DNA from 3 places in the Paenibacillus sp. FSL H7-0918 genome. Region 1 is predicted to be linked to each of the others. Evidence: predicted binding sites of a transcription regulator. Region 1 holds the regulator's gene; each other region holds the start of a gene.
The links. The regulator Rex, encoded in region 1, represses fermentation and respiration genes when NADH is low (regulators of the CRP and FNR family bind a similar motif). The targets are predictions, from matches to a motif close to TTGTGAAATATTTCACAA.

Region 1 (5,828 bases):
GGATGAGATGATGATGGAGCTTGTTCCGCTCTTGGATGATGTTGTGCTTGTAGGGCATAATGTCGCTTTCGACTTCCATTTTTTACAAAATGCTTTAGATCGTTGTGGTTATTTGCCATTTCAAGGGCGGATTTTGGATACGATTGATTTTCTGAAAATTTGCTTTCCTTCGCTCACATCTTATCAACTAGGCTCTGTCAGTGCTCATTTTGGAGTGACACATGATCGTCCGCATCAGGCAGATAGTGATGCACTTGCGACTGCTTTAGTGCTGCTGAAATGTCTGGAGGAGCTCTACGAGCTGCCGCTGCTTACGATCCAGAGACTCTGTGAGCTGTTTACCGAAGAGGATAGTGATCTGGGCTGGTACTTTGATGGTCTGCTGCGAGAGCGGGAAGCGGAAACGCTACAGCCCGAAGGTGATCTGACTTTCTATCGTCAATTAGCGCTTGCAGTAGGAGATTGGACGGAGTTAGCGCCACCTAGAGATGAGCATGCTGAGAATCCGCTAGCGAATTTATCTTTTACTGATTATATGGACGAAGTAACCAAACGACTTAAAGACACATTACCGCAGTATGAAAGCCGGGAAGCTCAGGATATTATGATCAATGAGGTGATGACGGCACTTGCCGAAGACAAACACCTACTGATCGAAGCGGGCACAGGAACCGGTAAATCGCTCGGTTATTTGTTGCCTGCCATTTATCAAAGCGTTCGCACCAATGAAAAAGTCATGGTCAGCACTCATACCATTAATCTGCAGGACCAATTGCGCGAGCGGGATATCCCTTTGTTAACGCAGGTAGTTCCTTTTCCGTTTAAAGCTGCTATTTTTAAGGGAAGAGGGCATTATTTGTGTCTGCGTAAGTTTGAGCATAAAATTAATAAGAAGGACTTTATAAGCCCAAGGGAAGATGCGCTTACTGCCGCTCAGATGATTGTATGGCTCACTCAAAGTGAATCAGGGGATGATGAAGAGCTGAATTTAAGCGGCCGGGGCGGTGACTTCTGGGAGACGGTGGCAAGCGATACCGATTCCTGTCTGGGCCGTTCTTGTCCTTGGTTCCGCAAATGTTATTATCATAGGGCCAAGCATGAAGCTGGGATTGCTGACGTGGTTATTACGAACCACTCCAAGCTATTCGCAGATGTTAAGGCTGGGCACCAGCTGCTTCCGGCTTACGAGCATCTTGTCATTGATGAAGCACATCATTTAGAAGATGTGGCTGGTAAACATCTTGGCATGCATATGAAGCATTTCACTGTGGCACACACGTTATCGCGACTGTATAAAGATAGCCGAAACGGACAGCTTCCTGCTCTGCGTCAGATATTACAGTCGTCAGGCAGTGAAGAGGCTTCAGAATGGAGCGGAGTCATCGATCGGATCTACCCGGATCTGCTTACCGTCAAAGAAACCTGGGATGCACTCAGCGACAAGCTGTTCAGCCTTTTGCCGGAACGCAGTGATGCAGGGGCAGGGGAAGCGGGACAACTGGTTATGCGGTTGATTCCCGCCCGTAAGCCGAAGGATTGGGATGAATTGGTTGCGCTAGAGAACACTATGAATCTGACGTTAAGCGACATCATCCGTAAGGGTGATAAAATGCTTAACGAGATGCGCGACCAGGAAAGCCAATCTTCAGCAGACAGTCTTGTTACTGATATTAGCGGTTTATTTAAGGATTTGGCTTCCATCCGTGAGCAAGTAAGATTCTTTATGGGGCTGAATGACGATAATGTAGTATATTGGCTGGAGGCAAATGGAAATTACCGCAGCAAATCACTGCAGATGTATGCCGTCCCTGTGGATGTTAGCAGCCAGCTTAAAGAGTTGTTCTTCGATAAGAAAAAAAGCATCGTGCTTACCTCGGCGACGCTGTCTGTAGATAAGTCTTTTCAATTTATGATTGATAATCTCGGACTTAACGAAGCTGCAGAAGAGGGACGTCTAATGACCTCACTCCTTCCATCTCCCTTTAAGTATCGCGAGCAGGCACTGCTAGTTATACCGCGTGATTTTCCTAGTGTGAAGGGGAGTGTGGGCGATGCTCGATTTGTCGATACACTCGTACAGTCATTATCGGAAGCTGCTAAAACAACACGTGGGCGGATGCTGGTTCTGTTTACTTCTTATAAAATGCTGCGTCAGGTATATGATCCGCTTAAAGAGGCTTTGGCCTCACAAGAGATTACGGTGCTTGGTCAAGGCGTGGAAGGTGGCAGCCGGAGCAAGCTGATCCGCCGCTTTCAGGACAGTGCAGCATCCGTATTGCTGGGGACGAGCAGCTTCTGGGAAGGTGTAGATATTCCAGGTGAAGCACTGACTTGCCTGGCCATCGTGAGACTTCCATTTCAACCGCCGAATCACCCGTTGGCGGAAGCGAAGTCGGAGTTATTACAGGCCCAGAAGAAGAATCCGTTCATGAAATTATCTGTTCCTCAAGCGGTTATTCGTTTTAAGCAGGGATTCGGAAGACTGGTTCGCACGGCGCAGGATCGCGGAATAGTTATTGTTTATGATACAAGGGTTATTGAATCTCATTACGGGAAGTATTTCCTTTATTCATTGCCTGGTCCCAAAATGGAGCATATGCTTACTGATCAAATGGTCCCTCGCATAGCGGAATGGCTAGAGGATGGCGGCGCTTCTTAAAACGCTCGTCTTCAGTTTAGCTCCTCCTTATCCTTAAGGGCGGTGTGTTACAGTACCGTCCTTAATAAGGAGAGGTAGACGTTTGAATATGGATTTTCACAAGAACATTACTATTTTTAGGAGGAAAAATATGAAATCGGATAAAATATCAGAAGCCGTTGTTCGCAGACTACCTGTGTACTTGCGTTTTTTGAATGATCTCCAGAATCGCGAAATATTAACAGTTTCCTCTCAGGAACTTGGACAAAAGCTTGATCTTAATCCCGCACAGATTCGTAAGGATTTAGCATATTTTGGTGACTTCGGCAGAAAAGGTATCGGATATGATGTAACGTATCTTATTGAGAAAATCCGTCATATCCTGAAGCTGGATCAACAGCTTAATGTAGCTTTAGTTGGAGCAGGTAATCTCGGACATGCCTTGTCTAATTACAATGCATATCTCAAAGATACTATGAAAATTACGGCTATATTTGATTCGTACGCTCCTAAGGTTGGACGTAAGATCAACTCCCTTACTGTGCAACCGATGGATGAACTAGGCAGCACAATTCGTGAGCAAGGTATTCGCATTGCCATTATTACCGTACCTGATTCAGAAGCTCAAAATGTAGCAGATATCCTCATTTCTTCTGGGATTGAAGCAATTTTGAACTTTGCCCCTGTGATTCTGAAGACACCACCGAATATCCGGGTGCATGCAGCTGATTTTACAACTGATCTGCAAAGTCTTGCTTATTACTTGCGGGATGGAAAGGAAGAAAGTGAACATGAACAACAATAAAACGATAATTAAGGGCGGGTATTTTCTGACTCCGGGAACGGATGAGCCGGTTCTGAGTGGATATATGACTATTGAAGATGATTTAATCACTTACATAGGAAAAGAAGAGCCTCAGATGGAAGCTGGAGTGCAAGTGGTTGATGGCAGCCGTCTGCTGTTCATGCCTGGACTTGTAAACACACATGGTCATGCGGCGATGTCTTTGCTGCGTGGATATGGAGATGATTTAGCGCTACAAGTGTGGCTTCAGGAGAAGATGTGGCCAATGGAGGAAAAGTTCTCCGGTGATGATGTATACTGGGGAACCTCCTTATCTGTATTGGAAATGCTGAAGGGTGGAACTACGACCTTCCTCGATATGTATGATCATATGGACCGAGTAGCCGAGGTAGCTGAGTTATCAGGTATCCGTTCCGTATTGATGCGTGGTGTGATCGGGTTATGTCCAGAGGATGTACAGAATCACAAGCTTGCGGAAGCGATTTCTTTTGCCCGTAACTGGCATGGAAAGGCTGACGGTAGAATTACTACTATGATCTCGCCACACGCCCCTTATACTTGCCCTCCGGACTTCCTGGTTAAGTTTGTGCAGGCAGCGCATGATCTGGATTTACCGATGCATACTCATATGTCCGAAACGAAACGTGAAGTGGAACAAAATGTGGCGGATTACGGGTTGCGTCCTGTAGCTCACTTAGAGAAGCTTGGCATGTTCACACGTCCCTCGATAGTTGCACATGGTGTTCATTTAAATGATGAAGAGATTGAGATCTTGGCTCGCCATAATGTGGGTGTATCTCATAATCCGGGCAGTAATTTGAAGCTGGCTAGCGGAGTGGCTCGGGTTACTGATCTTCTAAAAGCTGGTGTGAAGGTGTCTCTTGGCACGGATGGCGCGGCAAGCAACAATAACTTGGATATGTTTGAAGAGATGCGGCTTGCAGCTCTCATTCATAAGGGTGTCAGCGGTGATCCAACGGCTGTTCCAGCTCCAGAAGCTCTGCGTATGGCTACAGAATATGGCGCGCAATCCATCTTTTTAAATAATGTAGGCAGACTTGCTGTAGGGATGAAAGCAGATTTCATTGCTATTGATATCGATCAGCCACATTTGCTGCCACACACAGATCTGTTGTCTCATGCAGTTTACTCTGCTAGCGCTAAGGATGTTGAGCATGTGTGGGTGAATGGTAAACAGGTCATCAAGCATGGACAATGCTTAACCCTGGATGAGGAAGCTATCCGGCGTAAAGCGCAAGAAGCCTTCGAAGGTTTATTGAAGCGTTAAGTCTGGAGAATAACGAATAAATAATAGGCTGCGACTTTTTGCTTTTAGCAAAAGTTGCGGCCTTTTGTGTATTTTTAAGGCTGGGAAAGCTAGAAAATTATGAAATTTTGGATAAACGCGCGGGTGTGTTATATAATCAAAAAAGATATATTACTAGAAAGGGAGCTGTACCTTGAAGAAAAGGAAAAAATGGATCCTCCTGGGGTCAGTTCTGATTCTGCTCCTGGGGTTTGGACTTATCCAGTTCTATGCCTATATTATGAAAGATCAATGGAACGAGCGTGATATCGCTAAGGATGTTGCCAAAACCAGAGCGGGTCTAACAGAGGTAACCAAAGCACAAAAATCGGTTTGGGATGAAAATGCAGTGTACTGGGTATTAACTGGGAAAAATGAAGCCGGGACTGCTCTTATGGTCTGGGTCCGCTTTACGGTAGATGGAAAATTTGCTGAAGGCGACGACGCAGTGTTTGCTGAGGAACTAAGTAAAGGAACCTCGGAAGCCAAAATACGCGGCATTATCAAAGCTGATCTTCCGGACATAACGATTGAACGCTTGCTGCCGGGAGTATATAACGGAGAGTATGCTTGGCAGCTTTTTTATAAACAGAGCGGTCGGTATTATTATCAATTTTATCGCTTTTCGGATGGGTCCCGAATGGGCGAAGGTTACAGTTTACCTAAAAGTTAAGCTGAACATAAGGAAATTAAGGGTGGCATAGTAAACAAGCGAACTTTATTATAAGTTCGCTTGTTTACATTTATTTGATGTACAAAAGTGATATACTAAGTGATATACTGAATGGGTGGTTATCACCGAATATTCTCTTATATTCACATACGAAAATAGGCTGATTGATTAAAAATCAAGGCCGATTTTGTCGAAAGTGAGGAATTTATTTGGTATTGATGGAAATATTTAAAAAATTAAATTTTAAATATATTCACATTTATTTTGAAATTAGTATATACACCTGTGATATACTACTACTTGTAATTAGAACAGCAATAAGAGACTTCAGTCTCTCTGATGAGCTCTCAAGTAGCTATAAATTATTATAATGAGCTTTATATTTTGTCATCTTTGAGAGGAGGAC
Region 2 (5,828 bases), 280 kb from region 1:
ACCGATCCTTCAGTAGAAGAGCTTCATACACGCAGCAATCTGATTGTAGAGAAAGCGAGAGAGTATATTGACGAGAACTATGCGCAAAAAGGATTAACCATCCATGAAGTGGCTAAGAAAAACCATGTCAGCCCCAATTATTTGAGCTATCTGTTTAAGAAAAATACAGGTTACAACCTGTGGGAATATGTAATTAAGCTGCGGATGGAAGAAAGCCGGGAGATGATTTTGAACACAGATCTTCGCAGATACGAAATCGCCGAGCGTGTAGGTTATGAATCACCGGAGCATTTTAGTAAAATTTTCAAAAAATATTATGGGATTAGCCCCAGTGAATTGAAGAAGTAAAAACACATACTACTTCGGTAGATTTAGACATGTTCAGTACAACCCTCATTTTCTACAATTTAAGGTAGGAAGCATTTTGCGAAAAATGCTGAAAGAAAAATGGAATGAGGGAGCCTGATGAATCAAACCGCAGTTGTATCCGAAAATCCGCCGGCGCTGAAGGGTACACCTTACAAGCAAAACCGCTGGAAGAAAAACTTTTGGGGATATATGTTCCTCGTACCTGCTGTGATTATTTTTGTAATGTTCTTGTGGGTGCCAATTTTTAAAGGCTTGTTGTACAGCTTCTACCATGTTGATTTTGTAAAAGGGAATAGCTTTGTTGGCTTTGAGAACTATGCTAGAGCCCTTAGTGATCCGGATGTTTTGACCGCGTTAAAAAATACAGGGTATTACATGCTTCTATGTCTTATTATCGGGTTCTGGGTTCCGATTGCTTTTGCTATTATGATCTCGGAGCTGAGAAGGTTTGGGGGCTTTGTGCGGGTAGCGGCTTACCTACCTTTTGTAATGCCTGGTGTGGTGCTATATGGACTCTGGAGATGGCTTTATGATCCTGTGGGCCCAATCAATGCAGTATTAAGCTCGCTTGGTGTGGACCAGGTTGCCTTCCTGACAGATACAAGGTGGTCGATGATTTCCCTTGTTTTTATGGAGACGTGGCAGCAGTTTGGATCAGGGATGTTAATATACTTGGCTGCTGTACTCAGCATTCCGCGGGATTGGTATGAAGCAGCTGAGATTGATGGGGCGGGTGTGTGGGCACGTATAAAGTACATCACATTGCCTTCGCTACGTAATTTGATCATTTTGATGTTTATATTACAGATTATCGGGACTTCACAAGGGTATCAGTCACAAATGGCGCTGCTTGATGGTGGGCCGAATAATACTACGCTTACCTATGCGCTGCTGATCGTAAAATATGCTTTTACGCGACTCGATTATGGAACAGCGACTGCGCTTGGCATGCTAATGTTCATAGTCCTAGGTGGTTTGGGCATTTTACAGTTCAAGCTTAACAAGGAGGACAACTAAGATGAAGAGCGCAGATAGAGGGATTCTCTCAGAACATGATTTGAAAAAAACAAGCAATAAGATCTTTTATGGCTTGATGTGCGTGGTTATTTTGATTATGGTGTTTAGCATGCTGTATCCGATTTGTATGACGTTATTTAACGGACTGAAATCGAATCAAGAGGTGAACTCATTCCCACCGCATTTTTTCCCGCAGGAATGGCACTTCAGCAACCTTAAAGAAGCGATGAGCTACATTGATCTGCTGATGTTCCTTAAGAACACTATTTATATTTTTGTGGGGAATATGGTCGTGACACTAGTCGTATTGGGAATGTCTGCTTTCAGCATTTCTCGTATGAATGTTCCTTACAGAAAGGCAATTTATTTCTTTTTCCTGATGACATTGTTTATTCCGGCGACCAGCTACATGATTCCCAACTTTGTCAATCTAAAAGAGCTTGGATTACTGAATCAGTACGCTGCCTTTTGGCTGCCGGCTGGTGCGAATACATTCTATTTTCTACTCTTAAAGAACTTTTTTGATGGGATACATCCTGAAATTTTTGAAGCCGCGCGGATTGACGGCTCCTCTGAGCCGAGAAGCTTTTTCTCCATTGCAGTGCCATTGTCGGTTCCGATATTTGCTACGCTGGCGATCTTTATCTTTTCTACTGCATGGAATGACTGGTTCTGGCCATCTCTGGTTATGCACAGTGAAGAGAAATATACGCTCGCGACAGCAATCTATAAATACGTTATTAATGTAAAGGCACTTAATACGAATATTAAATTCGCTATCCTATTTATCGTATCGTTGCCGCCGATCCTTGTCTTCCTGATCTTCCAAAAGTTCATTATGCGTGGCGTCGCATTATCAGCAGTTAAGGGATAAGCGCGGATCGACGAATTTAGTCACGGATCGTAAACATGCACATGAAAGGAATATAAATGCACCTCGTTTGTAAACGATTTCTCTTTTATGATCGATATGTAAGATAACTATGAATTGAAAAGGGGAGTTTCAATGCGTAAGTACTCTAGCGTGCTACTAAGCCTCCTTGTGGCCGGATCATTGTTAACCGCATGCGGCGGTAACAACAATAACGGAAACACAACAGGAAACAAGGAAGGGGAAGCGACTACTGCGCCAACGAATGCTGCAACAGATAATGCTGGCAGTGCTACAGCAGCGCCAACTGATGATATCACACAAAGAAAAGTGACCATCAAAATTCACTATCCAACCCCTGACCTAACCGAAGTTAGAGCACAGGAAGATGACAAGATCAAACGTTTCCAAGAGGAGTATCCGAATGTTGAAATCGTCAAAGACGATTGGCAGTACAATGTAAGTGAAATCGGCATCAAAATGGCAGCGAATGAAGCTCCAACCTTCTTTAACACTTACGCTACAGAAGCAAAATTCCTAGTTGAAAAAGGCTGGGTAGCTGACATTACGGATCTGTGGAATAAATACGAATTTAAGGATCAAATTAACCCGGTTCTCCAAAACCAATTTATCATTGACGGAAAAGTATTCGGCGTTACTCAAAAGGGTTATGTAACAACCACAATGATCAACAAAAAAATGCTGGATGAAAAAGGCGTTGCTGTTCCATCTATGGATTGGACTTGGGATGATATGCTGAATACCGCGAAAGGTGTAGCTGATACCAAAAAAGGGATTTCCGGTATTGCTCCAATGGGTAAAGGGAATGAAGCAGGCTGGAACTGGACCAACTTCCTGTTCGAGGCTGGCGGTGAAATTCAGAAGATTGAAGGCGGTAAGGTTGTAGCTACTTTTAATTCTGAGGCTGGGATTAAAGCGCTGGATTTCTACAAGAAACTTAGATGGGAAGCAAACGCGATTCCTCAGGACTGGGCACTGGGCTGGGGTGATGCTGTAGGCGCATTCCAACAAAGTCGTACAGCAATGGTAATGGCTGGATCTGACGGTGTTATTGAGCAAGCGTTGAATCAAGGCGGTCTGAAACCAGAAGATGTACTTACGTATCCAATGCCTGCGATGGAAAAAGGCGGAAAACACACTGGGGTACTTGGTGGTGACTACCTTGTAATCAATCCAAATGCAACACCAGACGAGCAAGAAATGGCATTTCGTTATATTACATTTGATTACTTCTCCGATAAAGGTCTAGAAGCACTGGATGCGGTTCTGCAACAACGTACAACGGATGGCAAATACTTTATTCCGCCGCTCTTAGATTACTATTCTGCAGATTCTGACTTCGGCAAGAAAACAAAAGCTGTGTATGATAAATATACAAATGTATATCAATACAGCCCTGATATTTTAGGCTTGCTGGACGGTAAACCGGAAGCGCAATACAATACACAGGACTACTACGCAACCATGTCCAATGTAATACAAGAGCTGTTCTCCAAAAAAGGAACAGATTCCAAGACACAGCTTGAAGCTGCTGCCAAAACAGTGCAAGAGAAATTCTTCGATACAATTAAAGTAGAATAGGCAAGGAAGAACAGAACCGGCTCCTTTAGGAGTCGGTTTTTTTATGTTTATATTATTGATATTTTTATAAATCAACCCAACGGATGGCTTCCGACTATTTTTTAGAGGGTCATGAGAAAAATAGAGTGTCAACAAAATTAGATTTGCATTTTTAAAATATTTTTGCGAGCGGAAAGGTAGAAAATGGGTATCGGTTCTTGTCTTTTTAAACATAAACTTTAGATTTAAGGAATAATACAGCATAAATAATGGTAAAAAACCTATAATATGATCGAATGAAAGCGCTTTGAAAACAAATCAAAAAAACTTTATACTTTGTGAAAGATTTCACTATACAAGGTGGAAATGATGTGATAAGATAAATGTGTAGAGAAAAACAACCTAAAAATTGACAGGAGGACGAGGGAGATGGCAGTTAAGAACGAAGTCGCCGCCCAAGTTAAACAAACTACCGCTGAAGAGTATATTCAGACTTTGGTGGATAAAGCGAAAAAAGCACATGAGGCATTCATGGCGCTGGATCAAGAGCAAGTTGACACAATCGTTCATGCAATGGCGTTGGCTGGACTCGACAAACATATGTACCTCGCTAAATTGGCTGTAGAAGAAACTGGCCGCGGGGTTTACGAAGACAAAATTACTAAAAACATCTTCTCGACAGAATATATCTGGCACGGAATTAAATACGATAAAACAGTAGGCGTTATTGAAGACAATGCTTATGAAAGCTTCCAAAAAATTGCTGAGCCCGTCGGAATTGTAATGGGTATCACACCGGTAACCAACCCTACATCCACCACGATGTTTAAAGCGTTGATTTCGATTAAGACACGGAACCCTATTATATTCGGTTTCCACCCATCTGCGCAAGAGTGTAGTGCAGCAGCTGCTAGAATTCTTCATGATGCGGCTGTAAAAGCTGGCGCACCTGAGAACTGTATCCAATGGATTGAAATGCCAACGATGGACAAAACAAACGCTTTGATGAACAACCCTGACGTTGCACTTATTCTCGCAACAGGCGGTTCTGCAATGGTAAAAGCAGCTTATAGCTGTGGTAAACCAGCTCTTGGCGTAGGTCCTGGTAACGTACCTGCATTCATCGAAAAGAGCGCGGATATCGATCAAGCCGTAACGGACATCATTCTTTCCAAAACATTTGATAATGGTATGATCTGTGCTTCCGAGCAAGCTGTTATTATCGAAGAACCAATCTTCGATCAAGTGAAAAAGAAAATGATCGCTAATGGCTGCTACTTTGTTAACAAAGAAGAAGCTGCCAAACTGACTAGCGGCGCTATGAACGTTGATAAATGTGCAGTTAACCCAGCAATCGTAGGACAATCCGCAGTGAAAATTGCTGAAATGTGCGGCATTCAAGTTCCTGCCGGCACTAAGATTCTGGTAGCAGAACTTGAAGGTGTAGGCACTAAATATCCATTGTCCGCTGAAAAATTGAGTCCTGTGCTTGCTTGCTACAAAGTTAAAAACGCAGATCAAGGTATTGAACGCGCAGCACAAGTTGTTGAATTTGGTGGTATGGGCCATAGTTCGGCTATCCACTCCAACAACGAAGAAGTAATCATGAAGTTCTCCAACCGTCTGCAAACAGGACGTATTCTTGTTAACTCGCCTTCCACTCATGGTGCGATCGGCGATATCTATAACACTAACATCCCTTCGTTGACGCTGGGCTGCGGATCTTATGGTCGTAACTCCGTGTCGCAAAACGTTACAGCAATCAATTTGATCAACGTGAAAAGGGTGAATCGTCGTACCGTGAATATGCAATGGTTTAAAGTACCTGACAAGATCTATTTCGAAAAAGGCGCTACTCAGTACCTGACCAAAATGCCTGATATCACACGTGTCGCAATTATCACTGACCCAATGATGGTTAAGCTTGGATATGTGGAGAGAGTTGAACATTACCTGCGTCAACGCCAAACTCCTGTAGCGATCGAAGTGT
Region 3 (5,828 bases), on a different contig from region 1:
TGGATTAACGCGCTGGACTGATTGGGCTGTAAGCCGATTAACATCGCAATAAGGAATGGCACTACATAGACATCCATAGCCAATACATGTTGAAAGCCGAGAATGACGGATTTACTAAATGAAACTTTTTCATCGGGTAGGACAGTTAGTAGCTGTGATTCCAAATGTGCTTGCTCTTGTACGTTTACTTGTGTTTTCACTCCGATGCCCACCTTAAGTTTTCTAGTTTAATTAATCTTTAACGCGAATGAACTTTTTCACCCTGTACCCAGACTTCACGGATATTTTCAGGTCTAGCCAGATACATTATCTTTTGAAAAATATCTTGCAAATCTTCATTCTCATCAAAGACGGGCAATTTCGCCGAGGGTACTTTCGTATCGATTATTTGAACATCCCATGCATAACCTTCTAGTAACCGGCCGATAGGTAAGCTTAAGCTTTCTCCGCCGCCAGCGGTAGCAAGATAAAAGGATTCATGGATCGTAATTCGTGATCCCGGTACTCCGCGGTTTTGTGCAGAAAGTGAGGGATTCACACCATCCTCCAGCATTCTTGAAGACATTACGGCTTGTCTAATGTTGTCGAAGAGACTAGGTGAAAAACCTCCGGAAATATCAGAGCCTAAACCAATCTCAACGCCTTTGGCATGGAAGTCAGCGATCGGAATGACACTATTGGCAAAATACGCGTTGGATATCGGACAATGCGCAATAGCTGTTCCTGTCTCTGCAAACAAATTCACATCATTTTCATCTAAAAAATTACAATGAGCCATGACAGATTTATCACTGAGCAGACCAAAATCATGCAAGGCAAAAGCATCGTTCTTTTGGAATCGTTCTTGCACATAACCGTGCGCCCAATCACTTTCACTACAGTGCGATTGCACATACGTATCATATTTAGCGGCAAGTTCTCCCAAGCCTTGTAAAGCCTCATTAGTGCAGCTTGGAATGAACCTTGGTGTCACTACTGGATAAACGCCTTGTTTAGTAGATTTAGCGAGTTCTTGTACAGCTAGTATAAATTCTTCCGTATCCACTAGTGCGGTGTGGGTGTCGGAGTCGCGGTAATTCTCAGGATTTCCCTGCGGATCGTCCATAACCACTTTTCCAACGAGTCCACGTTGTCCTTTTTCCGCACATATTTTAGCCAATAATAGACTGGCCTCTTTATGCACCGTTGCAAAATAAAGTGCTGTAGTGGTTCCGTTTGCGAGCAAAGTACCAACCACGTCATCGTAGACTTTTTTTGCAAAAGCCAGGTCCGAAAATTTAGACTCCAGTGGGAAGGTATAAGTATTTAGCCAATCATAGAGCGGGATATCTAATGCAGTTCCAGATTGAGCCCATTGTGGCGCGTGGACATGCAGATCGATAAAGCCGGGCAAAAAATACTGGCCCTCGGCTAATACATGAAAATTGTCCTGACCTTGATAAGCATCAAGCAAGGGTTGATAGTCGGCGTGCTCCGGTGCAACGATCATTTCTATCATCCCATCCGAATTGATACAGAAGAGATGATCCTTTAAAATTTGAATTTCTTTTGGGGATAGGCTAGAAAATGAAGTGCCTAGGAATATTTGCATATAATTTCTCATGATTTCCGCCTTAATGTTCGTCTTTTGGTGTGCATTTGTTATTATAATCCGTGAAAAAGGATAAGTCCAGACCAAAAGTCGAATAAAGGCGTAATTGACGGATAGGAGGAACTGAGGAATTGAAAGCGAATATGACGCATAGACGTCACGTTCGCTAGGCTAGAATACAGAAAAAGATAGAGGGAAGTAAAAAATACTGATCGGCTTCGATTTCTTTACGGTTATAGGAAATGAATGCGGTTACTATCTTGTGATATAATAGATGAAATCGATCAATAGTTTGAGAAAATTGGATTAGGAGTGTTGCCTGGATGAGAAGATACAACATTTGGCGCCCGTTGATGTTAATTATTGTTGCTGTACTTACAAAAAGCTTGGTCACTAACCTGTGCATTTTGTTTGGTATGCAGGCTGAATCAGCAAGTAGTATGGGGACGCTGGGCATGGTCATTGCCGGTTTAGTGATGTACAATCGCATGACAAATCGCCGACGTAAATAAGCTGGCCGGATAGATTATAAACGTCTGGTTATTATGTTATAGTAAAGATTGAAATAAAACTTGTATCGACCTGAAAAGGAGTACTTCATGACACAGTTTGTCTACAAACAAATTATTGATGACTTAAAAATGAAAATTTTTGCTGGGCAGTTTCCCGATATGAAATTACCGGATGAACGAACGCTTAGTGAAACTTATCAAGTGAGTCGTAGTTCTATTAAAAGTGCTCTGACTAAAATGGCAAATGCCGGCATTATTTTTAAAAAGCGTGGCTCAGGGACATTTATAAATCCTTTATACATAAAAAATGAATCTATTTTTAACTACGAAGGCTCTAATTTAGGTGTCACCGACAATTTTCAAATGAATGGGAAGAAGCCAAAGATTAAAGTTTTGAAATTTGAGGTCATTCCACCAACGGAAGAACTACAGCGGGATCTGTTTTTAGGCCCTCATGATTTTGTTTACAAAATCATTCGCTTACGTCTTTTTGATGATGAACCCTTTATGATTGAAACGGGTTATATCCCAATCAAAATCGTGCAGAATTTAAATCAGACCATTATTGAAGGATCTATCTTTAATTATTTGGAGGATTCACGAAATCTGGCGGTAACCAAATCCTTTTTATCGATATCCGCAGAACCCTCTGAGGCTACGGATCAAGAGCTGCTGCATTTGCAGGCAAATGAGCCAGTAAGCATTATGGAAGGGATTTTCTTTTTAGATAATGGCACGCCATTTGAATTCTCCCATATGCGCTTCCACTATAAATACTTAAAATTTAATACCTTTGTGTCCGTTCATTAAAGTAAGACTGGGGAATTTTTCTCGGTCTTATTTTTTTTGTTTTGCGCAAAATAGATGAAGGATAAGGAGCAAATACCCCCGCAAACTTCAGTCCATATTTTTACATATATATTAATATTGACGTATTTTTACAGACAATTGACACTGTATTTCATACTATGTTCATATTTTCACAAAATTGGACCGTATCATTTGTTGAAAAGGTTGAATTAATTTTTCGCGGCGGTATGATGTACTTGTGGAAGAAATTACGGCAATGTAGACACAGAAAAAATTTTGGGGAGTGGAAGAAATGGTATTATCCATGGATGTTGATTACTCATCAAAAACTTATTTAGAGAAGCTTGATGCATACTGGCGCGCAACTAACTACATCTCTGTAGGTCAACTGTATTTGAAAGATAATCCGTTGTTAAGAGAACCGCTGAAAGAAGCAGACGTAAAGATTAAGCCCATTGGACACTGGGGAACTATTCCAGGCCAGAACTTTATTTATGCCCATTTGAATCGGGTCATTACTAAATATGATTTGAATATGTTCTACATCGAGGGCCCTGGTCATGGCGGTCAGGTTATGGTTTCGAACTCCTATCTCGATGGTAGCTATACTGAAATTTATCCGGAAATCACACAAGATATCCCAGGCCTGAAGAAATTGTTCAAACAATTCTCTTTCCCAGGTGGAGTTGCTTCCCATGCTGCCCCTGAAACACCTGGATCGATCCACGAAGGTGGCGAATTAGGTTATTCTCTATCCCATGGTGTAGGTGCAATTCTGGATAATCCAGATTTAATCTCCGCTGTTGTTATTGGTGATGGAGAGGCTGAAACTGGCCCATTAGCGGCTTCATGGTTCTCCAACCGGTTCATCAATCCAGTTACTGATGGTGCAGTTCTGCCGATCTTGCACTTAAATGGTTTCAAAATCAGTAACCCAACGATTCTGTCTCGTCAATCCAAAGAAGAAATTACTGCATACTTTAAAGGTATGGGTTGGGAACCGTTCTTCGTTGAAGGCGAAAATCCTGATCTAATGCATCCGGAAATGGCTAAGGTGCTTGATACCATCGTTGAAAGAATTGAAGCGATTCAAAAGAATGCACGTGACAACAATGACCTGACGCGTCCGGTTTGGCCAATGTTGGTCTTCCGTTCTCCTAAGGGCTGGACGGGTCCAAAGCAATGGGATGGTGTTCCGAATGAGAACTCTTTCCGTGCCCATCAGGTGCCGATTCCAGTGGATCAAAAAAATATGAAGCATGCTCCAGCGTTATTGGAGTGGATGAACAGCTACAGACCAGAAGAATTATTTGATGACAATGGTCGTCTGAACGCTGAACTTGCTGAGATTCTGCCAACTGGCGACAGACGTATGGGAATGAACCCAGTTACTAATGCTGGCAACCAAATTAAAGATCTAAACTTACCGAATTTCCGTAAGTTCGCACTTGATAATTCCAAACCAGGTGAAGTAATAGCACAAGATATGGCCGTTCTGGGTAAATACATGAAAGATGTTATCTCTCTGAACGAAGAGAACCGCAATTTCAGAATTTTCGGACCGGATGAAACAATGTCCAATCGTCTGGGACCTGTCTTTGAAGTGACGAAACGTCAATGGTTGGATCAAGTGATTGAGCCGAATGACGAATTCCTAGCTTCTTATGGCCGTGTTATCGATTCCCAATTGTCTGAACATCAGGCAGAAGGTTTGCTTGAAGGTTACGTATTGACAGGTCGCCATGGTTTCTTTGCAAGCTATGAAGCTTTCTTGCGTGTCGTGGATTCGATGATTACTCAGCATTTCAAATGGCTGCGTAAAGCAACAGATCAAAGCTGGCGTGCGGATATTCCATCATTGAATGTGGTAGCAACTTCAACTGTATTCCAGCAAGACCACAATGGTTACACTCACCAAGATCCAGGTTTGCTAGGTCACTTGGCTGATAAAAAACCAGAATTTATCCGTGAGTATTTGCCGGCTGATGCCAACTCCTTGCTGGCTGTCTTTGACACCGTCTTAAATGACCGTCAAAAAATTAACTTGATTGTTTCTTCCAAACATCCTCGTCCACAATGGTTCAGTGCGGATGAAGCACAAGAGCTGGTGGATAAAGGACTGAAGATTATTGACTGGGCAAGCACCGATCAAGGTGGAGAGCCTGATGTTGTCTTTGCTTCTGCAGGTACAGAACCAACTATCGAAAGCTTGGCTGCCATCTCTATCCTGCATGAAAAACTGCCGAACCTTAAAATTAGATATATCAACGTGGTAGACTTGTTGAAACTGAGAAGTCAAAAATTAGATCCGCGTGGCTTATCTGACGAAGAGTTTGATCAATTTTTCACAAAAGATAAACCAGTTATCTTCGCTTTCCATGGATATGAAGGTCTGATTAAAGACTTGTTCTTTGATCGCCATAACCATAACCTGCACGTACACGGATACCGCGAGAATGGCGATATCACAACACCATTCGATATGCGCGTATTGAATCAAATGGACCGCTTTGACTTGGCGAAGGAAGCTGTTCTGAGCTTGCCTAATGCTAACGACTATAAAGCGATCGCAGATGAAATGGATGCTATCGTTAAGAAACATCACCAATTCATTCGTGAAGAGGGTATTGATTTGCCAGAAGTAGAGAACTGGGTATGGAAAGCTTTGAAATAAGCGTATAGCCAGTACCATAGGAAGTAATACAAAAAGACACCTTTAGAGGTGTCTTTTTATTTGTTTAAATAACCATACAAAACAATTATAATCATTTTTTCATCTTTACCACTGTAAATATATGTGAGTAAATAGGTGGGTAAAGAAAGGGGAGAAATGTATGACATCTATTGATAAACTTCCCAAGTCTATAGAAATACAGCTTACAGAACAACCTTTATTTCACTCTGTATCCGATTTA

Region 2: adhE (bifunctional acetaldehyde-CoA/alcohol dehydrogenase) is a predicted target of Rex. The motif match lies at 4,175-4,192, and genes of this name have one in related genera.
Region 3: MHI15_RS28080 (phosphoketolase family protein) is a predicted target of Rex. The motif match lies at 3,072-3,089, and genes of this name have one in related genera.

What each region holds. Positions count from the first base shown of each region.
Region 1 covers NZ_JBBOWJ010000001.1:783,578-789,405, reverse strand. The annotation lists gene dinG (ATP-dependent DNA helicase DinG) at 1-2,659, shown strand, start outside; gene MHI15_RS03695 (redox-sensing transcriptional repressor Rex) at 2,790-3,443, shown strand; gene MHI15_RS03690 (amidohydrolase) at 3,430-4,731, shown strand; gene MHI15_RS03685 (cell wall elongation regulator TseB-like domain-containing protein) at 4,904-5,422, shown strand.
Region 2 covers NZ_JBBOWJ010000001.1:1,060,121-1,065,948, reverse strand. The annotation lists gene MHI15_RS05000 (response regulator) at 1-348, shown strand, start outside; gene MHI15_RS04995 (carbohydrate ABC transporter permease) at 559-1,386, shown strand; gene MHI15_RS04990 (carbohydrate ABC transporter permease) at 1,388-2,260, shown strand; gene MHI15_RS04985 (ABC transporter substrate-binding protein) at 2,393-3,859, shown strand; gene adhE (bifunctional acetaldehyde-CoA/alcohol dehydrogenase) at 4,268-5,828, shown strand, end outside.
Region 3 covers NZ_JBBOWJ010000005.1:128,523-134,350, forward strand. The annotation lists gene MHI15_RS28060 (uracil-xanthine permease family protein) at 1-200, opposite strand, end outside; gene guaD (guanine deaminase) at 239-1,603, opposite strand; gene MHI15_RS28070 (hypothetical protein) at 1,915-2,103, shown strand; gene MHI15_RS28075 (GntR family transcriptional regulator) at 2,191-2,913, shown strand; gene MHI15_RS28080 (phosphoketolase family protein) at 3,206-5,587, shown strand; gene MHI15_RS28085 (ABC transporter ATP-binding protein) at 5,748-5,828, shown strand, end outside.